DNA from 4 places in the Aeromonas jandaei genome. Region 3 is predicted to be linked to each of the others. Evidence: predicted binding sites of a transcription regulator. Region 3 holds the regulator's gene; each other region holds the start of a gene.

Region 1 (3,441 bases), 1.9 Mb from region 3:
TGTAGGTGCGATCTAGGTTGGTCAGACCATCCGAAGTGACAAAAAAGCCGTTACCCTGGATCGCCAAATCCAGCGCATTATTGGTAAATTGCAGTGCCCCTTGATGGAACTGCTGGGCAACAGCGCCTGTCGCGACACCATTACCGACCTGCGTCTTTCCATTGACAAAGATTGAGTTGGCATAGACATCAGCAAATTCAGCACGTGACTCTTTAAAGCCCATGGTGTTGACGTTGGCAATGTTGTTGGCGGTGACGTTCAAGTCTTTCTGTGCCGCATTGACACCGCTCAAGGCATTGTTAAATGACATATATTGCTCCTCAGATCGATGCTGTCGACTTGGTCGTTGACGGTTTCTGGTTTTGGTTGCTTCCCGAAATTTGCAGGATGCTGTTCAGGGTTGTAGTGCCCAGTCCTCTCAAATTGAGCTGGGTCGGATTTGAACCGTTCCCCAGGACCACGCTATCAACCTTGCCATAAGTAAACGCAGTGATACTTTCCGACTTGCCATCCATTGCCCCGTTGGCCTTGATGACGTACTTGCCTGCTTTTGCCGGGTTGCCATCTTTATCTTTGCCATCCCAGCTAAATTCCACGTTACCTCGTTGCTCCCCTTCCAGGGAAAACTCCTTGATAACCTGTCCCTTCTCATCTTCTACCGTAATCTTGACGTTCGAATACTTGTTCTCAAGACCCACAGCAACGACACCGGAAATGGAACCATCCTTTTCCAGATAACCCACGTTGCTTGGCAGCAATACATTCTGGCCAACCAGCGCAGATGCCTGCAACGCCTGACTAGAGGTCATCAGGGTGTTGAGATTGCTCATTTGTGCAGAAAGACTGCTGATGCCCTCAGATGTCGACATCGAGGTCATTTGAGAGAGCATCTGCGCATTGTCTACCGGCTTGAACGGATCCTGGTAGGCAAGTTGCTTGGTCAGCAGCGTCAAAAATGCTGCCTGATCCAGCTCCTTTTTGGGGGCAGTTGTCGTGCCTGTCGTCTGACTAGTGGTTCGGCTGATGCCGTTCACACTGTTGGTTGTATCAACCATGTTGCATTCCCCCTATCAGGACTTGCCAAGATTCAGCGTCTGCTGAAGCATTTTCTTGGCCGAGTCTGCAACCTGAACGTTCGTTTGATAGCTGCGCGAGGCATTGATCATGTCCGCCATCTCTTCAACCATGTTGACGTTCGGCTTGAAAATGAAGCCATCCTTGTCCGCCATGGGATGATTGGGGTTGTACTCCTTGAGCAATGGAGCCTTGCTCTCGACAATCCCTTTCACCTCAACCCCAACCGAGCCCTGATTATCCGACATAGCCTGATCGAGCTGAGCGGCAAAAATTGGCCGCCGGGCATGGTAAGTTTTTTCCACACTGGAGCTGACGCTATCTGCGTTGGCCATATTGCTGGCAACAGTGTTGAGCCGCACGGTCTGCGCGCTCATGGCCGAGCCGGCTATGTCAAAGACCTTGAACAAACTCATCACTGTTCTCCTTTCAGCGCCTTGAGCAGGCCGCTGATCTTGCTATTCATGAATTCAAGGGAGGTCTGATACTCAAGGCTGTTACGCAGGAACTCTGTGCGCTCCTGCTGCACATCCACCGTATTGCCGTCACCGGTATCAGGCTGCAACGGGTTGCGATATTGAACCGAACCGGGCGCATCCATATTCAAGGCAAAGTGTTTTTCGCTGGTGGTAGCCAGACCAAACCCCTGTTGTTGGTGCTGCGCATCCTGCAATGCCTGTGCAAAGTCGATATCTCTGGCCTTGTAGCCAGGGGTATCGGCATTGGCAATATTGCTGGAAAGCACTTCTGCACGCTTGGCACGAACCCCCAGCGTGTATTGATGAACACCAAATGCCTTGTCGAATGAAAGAGCCATAGCTCACCTCCTGCTTGATACTGTTTCCAAGCAAGAGCTATGCCACAAAAGACAGGTAATGAGAGGTACGCAAGTAAAGGGTTGCATCATCAGGAAGCACGGAATGCGCCAATAAACAGGCTGACGATGGAGAACCCACGCACAGAGGGCTTCTGGCATGTCTGGTATAAATAAAGAGGGAGGCATTGTGCCTCCCTCTGGCGTGATATTGCCGCTATTCTGTCAATCCAGCTGGAGTGCGGATTGAAGGCCTATTTCACCTTGTAAACAATCCCCGGATTGCAACGGATCATCTCGAATCGATCAGTCAAACCAGCCAGTGACTCCGATGCCCCCAGCATCAGATATCCTCCCGGATTGAGGCTTGCAGCAAACTGGTTGAGGATCTTTGACTTCACTTCTGGGGCAAAATAGATCAGCACGTTACGACAGAAAATAATGTCAAATTTACCGAGCAAGCTATAGCTTTCCAGTAAATTCAAGGGACGGAACGTGGTCAATTTTCTGACTCGTTCCACCACCCGCATTTTATTGTCACCGTATGGTTCAAAGAACATCTTCTTGCGCTCAGGTGACAAGCCCCGCGCCAAAGCAAGGCTGTCGTAGACACCCTCTTTGCACTGGTTGAGCATGGTGGTCGAAATATCCGTCCCCACGATCTGTACACCACCAGGCAAGGTGCCGGGCTTTTTCATCTGCTGCTCCAGCGCCGTCATGGCAATGGAGTATGGCTCCTGCCCGGAAGATGACGCTGCAGACCAAATCTTGACGGGTCGGCCGCTTTTACCCAGTTCAGGGAAAATCTTGTCAGTCAGCAACTGGAACGGATAGGTGTCACGAAACCAGAGTGTCTCGTTGGTTGTCATGGCATCTACCACTGCCATTTTCAGGTCACGCTCTCGCACACTCATTGCACGGGTAACCAGGTCAGACAGACTCTCGATGCCAAACTGAGCCATCAAAGGTGAAAGACGGCTCTTCACCAGATACTGTTTGTTATCACCCAGCACGATTCCGCTCTGTACCGCCAGAAAATTGCTGAACTGTTTGTATAAGTCGTCCGAAAGTGTCTTCATGCAGCTGTTCTTCTTTATTAGAGTGCGTTTTGTACGGCCTTGGCCAATTCATCCGGTTGGAACTTGGCGATAAAATTGTTGGCCCCCACTTTCTGCACCATTGCCTGGTTGAATACTCCACTGAGGGATGTGTGCAGAATAACATGCAAGTCTTTGAGATTGGGATTATTGCGGATCTCGGCAGTGAAGGTGTAACCATCCATCTCCGGCATTTCGATATCCGAAATGACGAGGGCAATCTGCTCCTTGATAGGACCATTCTTGGTCATCTCAAGCAGCATGTTCAATGCTTCACGACCATCTTTTGCCAATACACACTCAACCCCGATTGCCTCAAGTGCGCGCTGAACCTGTTTACGAGCAACCGATGAGTCATCGGCTACCAGCACAGGGCGTCCGAGAGTGGGGTGCTCGACACTCGCTTCAACCAGCTCCTGACTAACCTCGGTGGAGACCGGAGAGATCTCGTTGAGA
Region 2 (3,441 bases), 930 kb from region 3:
GGTGACCCCGAGCTGGTCGGCGTACAGAAGAAGCTGATCCGCTTCTCCCGTCGTCTGAACCGGGTTGTGATCACCGCGACCCAGATGATGGAGTCGATGATCAACGCGCCGCTGCCGACCCGTGCCGAAGTTATGGACGTGGCTAACGCCGTGCTGGATGGTACCGATGCCGTGATGCTCTCTGCCGAGACCGCTGCCGGTCAGTTCCCCATCGAGACCGTGACCTCCATGGCCAGCGTCTGTGTCGGTGCCGAGAAGCATCCGAGCCTGAACGTCTCCAACCACCGCATGAACTACACCTTCACTTCTGTCGAAGAAGCGGTAGCCATGTCGACCATGTATGCGGCCAACCATCTGGAAGGGGTCAAGGCGATTGTGGCGCTGACCGAATCCGGTACCACCCCGCTGCTGATGTCCCGTATCAGCTCAGGTTTGCCGATCTTTGCCATGTCTCCGCATAACAAGACCCTGGCCTGGACCAACCTCTACCGCGGCGTTACCCCTGTGCTGTTTGACGGCGACGAGACCAAGCCGGTCTATGAAGTGTGCCGCGATGCGCTGGATGTCCTGAAAGCCAAAGGTCTGCTGCAGAGCGGTGACATGGTGTTGCTGACCCACGGTGACAAGATGGAGACCGTTGGCAGTACCAACACCTGCAAGGTGATGATGGTCGAATAAGCGGTTTGACTTGCTGACTATCAAGGCTGCCCACCTTCGGTGGGCAGCCTTTTTTATGTCGGTTGGGCACATATCTCACTTATGGGCATGGACTCGAAGATTGCTTATGGCGGAGCCCATCCCGATAATGCGCAAGATTGTCCAAGGTGTTTGCCCTGACCCGCGCGGATAGGTGAATGCCATGAAGCCGAAGCATATGGGAGCAAAAGGATGAAGAATCACAAGTGGTTGCTGGGTCTGGCCGTGAGTCTGGCTATCTCCCCCTGCTATGCCGACTGGGCAAAGCTCAAGGCGGCGGCATCCGATCTCGGAAGTGCGTTGAGCGAAACCGGCAAGGAGGTGTGGCAGGATGTCAGCGATTTCTCCAAGAAGAGCTGGGCCTCTATTTCGACCTGGGGTGAGGAGGCGTTCAATTCCGCTGGTGTCTGGACTGACAAGAGCATAGCGACCGGTAAGGAGTGGTTGGTTGTCGCCGACAAAAAACTCACGGAAATGGTCAACCCCAAGACGGCACAAGAGGCAAGGATTGCGCTCAACACCATGTCTGATACTGCGCTGATACATCTCTTCAATGAACAACCATCAGCCAAGTTGTTGTTTGACAAGGCTTATGGTTACGCCGTCTTCGACTCGCGCAAGTTCTCCCTGATGCTTCACACCAATCAGGGGGCCGGTGTGGCTGTTAATCGGAAAACCGGCAAACACACCTATATGAAGATGTTTGGTGCGGGTCTTGCAGCCGGGATCGGTGGCAAGTTTTATCAGCAGGTGATCCTGTTTGAAGACAAGGCCAGATTCGATGCCTTCGTGACCCAGGGTTGGGAGGCCACCTCCGAAGTGGGCGTGGTGGCCGGCAAGGAGAGCGCTGAACTGACCGCCAAATACAACGGCGGCATGGCCATCTATCAGATTGGCGAGAAGGGGCTGCTGCTCGATGCCAATATCTCCGGATCCAAATACTGGATCGACAAGGATCTGACCCAATAAGGTAGCCTCAGAAAGGGTTCACCCTCTCTTTGCTCTGGCGTTATCCCTTCATCGGGTTGCAGTGCTTTCCCCTCGCTGTAACCCTTGTCCAGACTTGGCTCAGTTGTTTGGCATCATAATTGCTTGTTGGCTGTCAGCGTCAATGATTTGTCTGGGGATGGAAAAATGGAAATTAGTGCAAGCAGCCTGATGCAAGAGATGCAGGCACTCAAGGTAGAGGCCGGTGCAACCCCGCTGGCACAGCCGGGCCATCAGGTCAGCTCCGACTTTGGCCTGCTGCTGCAACAGGCATTGGGCAACGTCAACGAATTGCAAGGCGCCGCCAACGATCTGCGCACCCGCTTCGATATGGGTGACAAGTCAGTGGATCTGGCCGAAGTGATGATTGCCGGGCAGAAATCCTCCATCGCGTTCGAGGCCACGGTACAGGTACGCAACAAGATGGTCGATGCCTACAAGACCATCATGAACATGCCGGTATAAAGGATTTCAACGAATCATGACGACCGGGCATCATGAACATGTCAGCAATAAGGACATAAATCGTGGCTACTGACCAAAACGGCGATCTGCTGCTAAACGATGAGGGTACTGCCGCCCTCGATGAGAATGAGCAGAAGAGTTCGGCACTGGGCTTTCTGTCCAATACCGATGTACTGCGCCAGATCACCCTGATCCTGGGACTTGCCATCTGTCTGGCCATTGCCGTGTTTATCCTGCTCTGGGGCAAGGAGCCGGACATGCGTCCCCTCGGCACCTACACCACCCAGGAGTTGGTCAAAACCCTCGACTTCCTCGATCAGCAGAAGATCCCCTACGAGGTGGATGGCAAGAGCGTGCTGGTCAGTGCCGAGAACTACCCCAACATCAAGCTGGCGCTGACCCGTGCCGGTCTGGCCAATGTGACCGACGCCAGCAGTGACGGCGAAGATATCCTGCTCAAGGACTCCAGCTTCGGTGTGAGCCAGCGGATGGAGGCGGAGCGCCTCAAGCTGAGCCGCGAGCGCCAGCTGGCAAGCGCTATCGAGCAGTTCCAGAATGTAGCCAAGGCCCAAGTGCTGCTGGCCATCCCGAAAGACAATGTCTTTGCCCGCAACGAACGTAAACCCAGTGCGACCGTGGTCGTCAATCTGAAAGGGGCTGCGCTTGGTCAGGGCGAGGTGGACTCCATCGTCGATATGGTCGCCTCGGCAGTCCACGGCCTCGAACCGACTCGTGTCACCGTTACCGACCAGAACGGCCGCCTGCTCAACTCCGGCTCGCAAGATCCTCTTGCTGCCCAGACTCGCAAAGAGTTTGCGATGCAGCAGAAGCAGGAGCTCGAATACAAACAAAAAATTGACGCCATTCTGATCCCGGTACTGGGGGCTGACAACTATACGGCGGAAGTGGATCTCTCCCTCGACTTCTCCCAGCAGGAGCAGACCCGTAAAACCTACAACCCGGATCTGCCGGCGGTGCGTTCCGAAATGACGCTGGAAGAGAACAGCTCCGGCAGCAGCAATGGCGGTGTGCCGGGGGCGCTCAGCAACCAGCCGCCAGCAGCATCCACTATTCCCGAGCAGGCGACTGCCGGCGAGAGCAGCTCCGCTGCCAATGGCCGTTCACGCAAAGAGGCCACCCGCAACTTCGAGCTGGATACCACTGTCAGCCATACCCGTCGCCAGATGGGGGGGATCCGCCGCATGACCGTCTCCGTGGCGGTCGATTACAAGTCGATGACTGCCGCTGATGGCAAGGTGACTCGCGAGGCGCGCAGCCAGGCTGAGCTCGATA
Region 3 (3,441 bases):
AGCAGGGAAAATAAGCCATGGCAGTATTGAAAGCAGTCGGCCTGCAGAAGAGTTACAAGCGTCGCATGGTGGTTAGCGACGTGAGCCTTGAGGTTGGAACCGGTCAGATCGTCGGCCTGCTTGGCCCCAACGGCGCCGGCAAGACCACCTCGTTTTACATGATCGTCGGGCTGGTGCAGCGCGATGCCGGTCTCATCACCATTGACGATCAGGATATCAGCCTGCAGCCCATGCATGTGCGTGCCCGCAACGGCATCGGTTACCTGCCGCAGGAAGCCTCAATTTTCCGCCGCCTCACTGTGTATGAAAACCTGATGGGGGTGATGCAGACGCGCAAGGAGCTGAGTCGCGAAGAGCGGGAGGACAAGGTTCAGCAGCTGCTGGAAGAGTTCAACATCACCCATATCCGCGACAACCTGGGGCAAAGCCTCTCCGGTGGTGAGCGGCGCCGGGTCGAGATTGCCCGGGCGCTGGCAGCAGAACCGCGCTTTATCCTGCTGGATGAACCCTTCGCGGGGGTTGACCCGATTTCTGTGATAGACATCAAGAAGATCATCCAGCACCTGAAAGATAGGGGTCTTGGCGTCTTGATTACCGACCACAACGTCAGAGAGACTCTGGACGTATGCGAGAAGGCTTATATCGTCAGCCACGGCCAGATGATTGCCGAGGGTGCCCCGGCCGATATCCTCGCCGATGAACAGGTCAAGCGCGTCTATTTGGGCGATCAATTCAGTCTATAGTAAGGGGGCAGCCTTCATTCTCTGTGACAGTGCCTCGCTGAACATAAGGATATCCCGACGTAGATGAAGCCGACATTACAGTTGCGTCTCGGTCAGTCCCTGACCATGACGCCGCAATTACAACAAGCGATTCGTCTGCTCCAGCTCTCCTCTCTGGAACTCCAGCAGGAAATTCAGCAAGCGCTCGAAAGCAATCCTCTGCTGGAGCAGGAAGAGAGCGACGTGCAGGAGACTGCCCCGCAAGAGGCTGTCGATGCCAGCCAACTCGACTCCAGCGATGCCATGGCTCAGGAGCAGATGCCGGACGAGCTACCGGTAGATACCACTTGGGATGAGGTTTACTCCGCCGGTACTGCCCAGAGCGCAGGCCCGATCCACGACGGTGAAGACAGTGTCTATCAGGGCGAGACCACCGAAAACCTGCAGGACTATCTGCTGTGGCAGATGCGGCTCACTCCGTTTAGCGATGTCGATGCCGCCATCGCGCTCGCCATCATTGATGCCATCGACGAGTCTGGTTATCTGACCGTTGCACTGGAGGATATCCAGGCTGCCGTCAGCAGTGACGAGGTGGAGGTCGAGCTCGACGAGGTGGAGGCTGTCCTCAAGCGGGTGCAGCATTTTGACCCGGTCGGTATCGCCGCCCGTTCGGTGCAGGAGTGCCTGCTTATCCAGCTGGAGCAGTATGCCCCCGAGACCCCTTGGCTCAACGAAGCCAAAGAGGTGATCCTCGAGCACATGGATCTGCTCGGCAACCGCGATTATCGCACTCTGGCCCGTAAAACCCGCCTCAAGGAGAGCGACCTCAAGGAGGTGCTGGATCTGATCCAACTGCTGGAGCCGCGCCCCGGCAATGGCATTATCCAGAGCGACTCCCAGTATGTGATCCCCGATGTTTCGGTGGTAAAGCGCCAGAACCGCTGGGTGGTGGAGCTCAACCCCGATTCTGCCCCGCGCATCCGGGTCAACGAGACCTATGCCGCCATGGCCCGCAACGCCCGCAGCAGCACGGATACCCAATTCATCCGCTCCCACCTGCAGGAGGCCAAGTGGTTCATCAAGAGCCTTGAGAGCCGCAACGATACCCTGCTGAAAGTAGCCAGCTGTATTGTCGAGCAGCAGCAGGGCTTTTTCGAGTATGGTGAAGAGGCAATGAAGCCGATGGTGCTCAACGACATCGCCGAAGCGGTGGAGATGCATGAGTCGACCATCTCCCGGGTGACCACCCAGAAATACATGCATACCCCCCGTGGTATCTTCGAATTGAAGTTTTTTTTCTCCAGCCATGTGAACACCGAAGGAGGAGGAGAGTGCTCATCGACCGCAATTCGCGCGCTCATCAAAAAGCTGGTGACGGCAGAGAATCCTGCCAAACCGTTAAGTGATAGCAAGATCGCGGATTTGCTGGCCGAACAGGGTATTATGGTGGCTAGACGCACGATCGCTAAGTATCGCGAATCCTTGTTTATCCCACCTTCCAATCAGCGCAAACGCCTGGTTTAGGCAAAACAAAAGGATGATGTTATGCAAATTAACCTGACCGGACACCATGTCGAGATCACCGAAGCTCTGCGTGATTATGTGAATAACAAATTTGCCAAACTCGAGCGTCATTTTGACCACATCAACAACGTGCATGTGGTGCTTAGCGTAGAGAAACTGAACCAGATTGCCGAAGCCAAACTGCATGTCAGCGGTGGCGAGGTGTTCGCCAACTCCGAGCATGCCGATATGTATGCCGCGATTGATACCTTGCTCGACAAGCTGGACAGGCAGATCATCAAGCACAAAGATAAGTTAAATAAAAAATAACTATGCAACTTGAACACATACTGAGTCGGGACTGCACCAAGAGTGCAGTCCCATGTACCAGCAAGAAACGCGCCCTTGAAATCATCAGCGAGCTGGCTGCCGAACGTCTCGGCACCTCCCGCCAGGCGCTGTTTGAATGCTTGCTGGCCCGCGAGAAAATGGGTAGTACCGGGATCGGTGCCGGTATTGCGATCCCCCACGGTCGAATTGACGATGAGTTCCCGCCAACTGCGATCCTGATGACCTTTGCCGAACCTATCCCTTTCGACTCCATCGACAATCAACCGGTTGACCTGCTGTTTGCCTTGCTGGTACCGGAGAGCGAGTGCAAACAGCATCTCAAGACCCTTTCCCTGATGGCTTCCAAGCTGGGCGACAAGGCGGTCTGCCGCCAGTTGCGTCAGGCTACCAGCGACGAAGAGCTCTATCAGATCATGACCTCGGCCTGATGTGCAGGCCCTGATGACACACCCGTTTTGGCGTGAGGGAACAAGATGCAGTTAATCGTGGTGAGTGGACGTTCGGGCTCCGGCAAGACGGTAGCCCTGCGGGTGCTGGAGGATTTGGGCTACTACTGTGTAGATAACCTGCCGGTCAACCTGCTGCCCCAGCTGATCGTCTCGGTCGAGAGCCAGTACGACAAGCTGGCGGTCAGCATCGACGTGCGCAACCTGCCCGGTGACCCGGAAAAACTGGAGAATCTGCTGGCTCAGGTTCGCAACGAAGGGCGGGTTGAATTTGCCAGCTTCTTCTTCGATGCCGACAACGGCACCCTGCTCAAGCGCTATGGCGAGAGCCGTCGTCTGCACCCCCTGTCGCGCAACAAGCTGTCGCTGGATGAGGCGATCCGTCAGGAGACCCACCTGCTGGCGCCGCTCTCCTCTAC
Region 4 (3,441 bases), 950 kb from region 3:
CCAGGGTCTGCAGGATAGTGCGCATATCGCGAATTGGCACGCCTTCATTGAGCAAATTCTGCAATACCTTCACAAGGTTACCCATGCTGATGACTTCAGGCACCAGCCCTTCAACCAGTTTGCTCTGGTGCTTGCCGATCATATCGAGCAGCTGTTGCACTTCATCGTGACCGAGCAGCAGTGAGGCATGGTTGGTGAGGATCTGACTAAGGTGGGTAGCAACCACTGTCGCCGTATCCACCACCGTATAGCCCAGAGTCTGTGCCTGGGAGACCTGATCCTTGGCAACCCAGACAGCTTCCAGTCCAAAGGCGGGATCCCGCGCGGCAATCCCTTGCACCTGACCAAAGACCTGACCCGGGTTAATGGCCATCTCCTTATCATGGTAAACATTGGCTTCGCCGGTACTGACTCCCATCAAGGTGATCCGATATTGATTGGGCGCCAAATCAAGATTGTCACGAATATGTACCGCCGGAACCAGGAAACCCAGCTCTTGGGACAGTTTCTTGCGAACCCCTTTAATCCGGTTGAGCAACTCGCCCCCCTGATTGCGATCCACCAGCGGAATGAGCTGATAGCCAACTTCCAGACCAATAACATCGACCGGCATCACATCGTCCCAGCTCAGCTCTTTTTGCTCATGGGTAGGCTGCTCAGCATTTGCCGGCATCAACTCGCCCTTGGCTGCACGCGCAGCCGCCAGCTTCTCACGGCGCAGCAGCCACCATGCCCCAGCTGCAGCAACGCCTCCGAGACTCAGAAAAGCAAAGTGCGGCATCCCGGGTACCAACCCCATCATCAGCAAAATGCCGGATGAGATGATCAGTGCCTTGGGATTGTCGAACAGCTGTCCCAGTACCGCAGTACCCATATCCTGATCGGTATTTTGCCGGGTGACTATGATAGCCGCAGCAATAGAGAGCAGCAGGGAGGGGATCTGGGCAACCAGACCGTCACCGATAGCCAGCAGGGTGTAAATCTGGGCAGATTCGCTCAAGGTCAGCTGGTGTTGGGCCATACCGATGATGAAGCCCCCCAGAATGTTGATACCGAGGATCATGATGCCCGCAACCGCATCCCCTTTCACGAATTTGGACGCACCGTCCATGGATCCGTAGAAATCAGCCTCCTGAGTTACCTCCTGACGACGCTTTTTAGCCTCTTCCTGATTGATAAGACCGGCGTTCAAGTCGGCATCGATGGCCATCTGTTTGCCCGGCATTGCGTCCAGGGTGAAGCGGGCACTCACCTCGGAGATACGGCCAGCACCCTTGGTGACCACCACAAAGTTGATGATCATCAAGATCATGAAGACGATGATGCCGACCGCGTAGTTACCGCCGATCACCACGTTACCAAAAGCTTCGATCACGTGCCCTGCAGCCGCACTGCCGTTGTGGCCTTCCAGCAAGACCACCCGGGTAGAGGCCACGTTAAGTGCCAGACGAAGCAGAGTCGCAATAAGCAGTACGGTAGGAAAAGCGGCAAATTCCAGAGGACGGCGAGTATAGACGGCAACCAGCAGGACCACGATGGAGAGCGCGATATTGAAGGAGAAGAGGATATCCAGCATCAGAGGCGGGATGGGCAAAACCACCATTCCCATAGAGGCCAGCACCAGCAACGGGGTACCGACCCCTTTGCTCAGCAGCCATCTGTACTCTTTTAAGCGGCCCAATGTTGCCTTGAATTCCATCGCTTTTCTCGATCTTTACTCGCTGGTTCCAGATTAAAGCAAACATCAAGCCAAGAATTCAATTCATTGATTTTAAATCATTTTATTTTTACTGCGTCAGATCTTTGTCATTTGCGATATTCAGGCGGGATCGGGAGATCTTTTGCCAGCGGTTGCGGGCGACGGCCGTGTCCACGACGGAACTTCTTGAGCTGGAATACATAGGCCAGAACCTGAGCCACAGCAGCAAACAATCCCTCAGGGATCTCATGCCCAAGTTCGGTGGAGTGGTAGATGGCACGAGTTAACTCGGGAGAGGGCATGATGGGAATATTGTACTCACGGGCGATCTCCCTGATCTTCATCGCCACCTCGTCAGTCCCCTTGGCGATGACCTTGGGTGCGGCGCCCGGTTTGCCCGCCTCATATTTGAGGGCAACCGAGTAGTGGGTCGGGTTGGTGATCACCACATCCGCCTTCGGCACCTCCCCCATCATCCGACGTGCAGCCATCTCCATCTGCAGACGACGGATCCGCCCTTTCACCTCGGGTTTGCCCTCACTGTCCTTGAATTCGTCCTTCACTTCCTGTTTGGTCATTTTGAGCTGACGCATGTGGTTCCATTTCTGAAATGGCACATCGATGGCCACGATCGGCAGGAGGGAACAACAGAGAATTATCAGCATCCAGAGAAAGAGCTCGAGCGCATCTATGATGCCACCGGGGTACCCCTCCATGGAGAGATTGAGCAGATGGTTGAACTGACTTGAGAGCATCCACCAGGCAAACAGCGTGATAAAGACCACTTTGGCGATCGACTTGATCAATTCGATCAGGGACTGCACGCCGAACATCCGCTTCAGGCCGTTGAGCGGGCTCAACTTGCTGAACTTGGGTGTCATCGCCTCGGTCGAAAAGTTCATTCCTCCCATCAGGATGTTGCCAATAAATGCGACTATCGCAACCAACGCAAAGAGCTGACCTAGCGGAAGGAGCAATTCCCCCAGCAATGCAGGCACCATAGCAAGCATGGCGTTGGGGTCGAAAGCCTGCTCTCTGTCCAGAGTAAAGCCAGTCGTCAACACCTTCACCATGGCATTGGCGAGCGATCCCTTGAGCATCAGCAATCCGAACACACCTGCCAACAGGACACTGGCGGTACCCAGCTCCTTTGAACGTGCAATCTGCCCTTTATCACGGGCCTGTTGCAGCCGTTTGCCCGTGGGTTGTTCGGTACGTTCCTGATCGGTATCAGCCATGGGCGCCCCCCAGACACTGGGTATCGATCAGCTCGCAGCTAACCTCCTGTACCCGTTCCCACATGGTATCGAAATGGCCAAGAAAGCCGCCAATAGTGAGCCAGAGGATCAGCAGACCTGACATCATGCTGACGGCAAAACCGATGCTGAAAATATTGAGCTGGGGAGCAGCCCTGGTCATCACACCAAAAGCGAAATTGATAAGCAGCAGCGCAACAATGGCAGAAAGCGCCATCACCAGAGCGGCCTGGTACATCACGCCAAGGAAACCTGCGAGAGTGCGGATGGCGGGCAGAGAGAGCCCACTATCGGAGACAGGCAGCGTTTCAAAACTGAGGATGACCAGCCGCAGCATCACCAGATGGCCATCGAGCGCCAGAAATACCAGTGTCGCCAGCATCAGATAAAACTGGCCGACGACAGGGGCTGACTGGCCATTCATGGGATCGACCAGAGTGGCGAAACCCAGGCTGGTCTGCATGGCGATAACCTGACCCGCCATCA

The links. Region 3 encodes sigma-54, which starts transcription at its own class of promoters, with help from an activator protein. Its sites were predicted from a motif close to TGGCACNGTTTTNGCTT; they were not measured.
Region 1: a site for sigma-54 is predicted at 1,920-1,936, ahead of flgB (flagellar basal body rod protein FlgB). Genes of this name have one in related genera too.
Region 2: a site for sigma-54 is predicted at 1,774-1,790, ahead of fliE (flagellar hook-basal body complex protein FliE). Genes of this name have one in related genera too.
Region 4: a site for sigma-54 is predicted at 1,736-1,752, ahead of flhA (flagellar biosynthesis protein FlhA). Genes of this name have one in related genera too.

The regions. Positions count from the first base shown of each region.
Region 1 covers NZ_CP149571.1:2,438,009-2,441,449, reverse strand. The annotation lists gene flgE (flagellar hook protein FlgE) at 1-310, opposite strand, end outside; gene WE862_RS11715 (flagellar hook assembly protein FlgD) at 321-1,055, opposite strand; gene flgC (flagellar basal body rod protein FlgC) at 1,071-1,490, opposite strand; gene flgB (flagellar basal body rod protein FlgB) at 1,490-1,891, opposite strand; gene WE862_RS11700 (CheR family methyltransferase) at 2,143-2,967, opposite strand; gene WE862_RS11695 (chemotaxis protein CheV) at 2,985-3,441, opposite strand, start outside.
Region 2 covers NZ_CP149571.1:4,106,836-4,110,276, reverse strand. The annotation lists gene pyk (pyruvate kinase) at 1-678, shown strand, start outside; gene befA (beta cell expansion factor BefA) at 889-1,665, shown strand; gene fliE (flagellar hook-basal body complex protein FliE) at 1,831-2,148, shown strand; gene fliF (flagellar basal-body MS-ring/collar protein FliF) at 2,211-3,441, shown strand, end outside.
Region 3 covers NZ_CP149571.1:488,351-491,791, reverse strand. The annotation lists gene lptA (lipopolysaccharide transport periplasmic protein LptA) at 1-14, shown strand, start outside; gene lptB (LPS export ABC transporter ATP-binding protein) at 18-743, shown strand; gene WE862_RS02460 (RNA polymerase factor sigma-54) at 807-2,246, shown strand; gene hpf (ribosome hibernation promoting factor) at 2,268-2,555, shown strand; gene ptsN (PTS IIA-like nitrogen regulatory protein PtsN) at 2,558-3,004, shown strand; gene rapZ (RNase adapter RapZ) at 3,050-3,441, shown strand, end outside.
Region 4 covers NZ_CP149571.1:4,093,383-4,096,823, forward strand. The annotation lists gene flhA (flagellar biosynthesis protein FlhA) at 1-1,699, opposite strand, end outside; gene flhB (flagellar biosynthesis protein FlhB) at 1,807-2,937, opposite strand; gene fliR (flagellar biosynthetic protein FliR) at 2,930-3,441, opposite strand, start outside.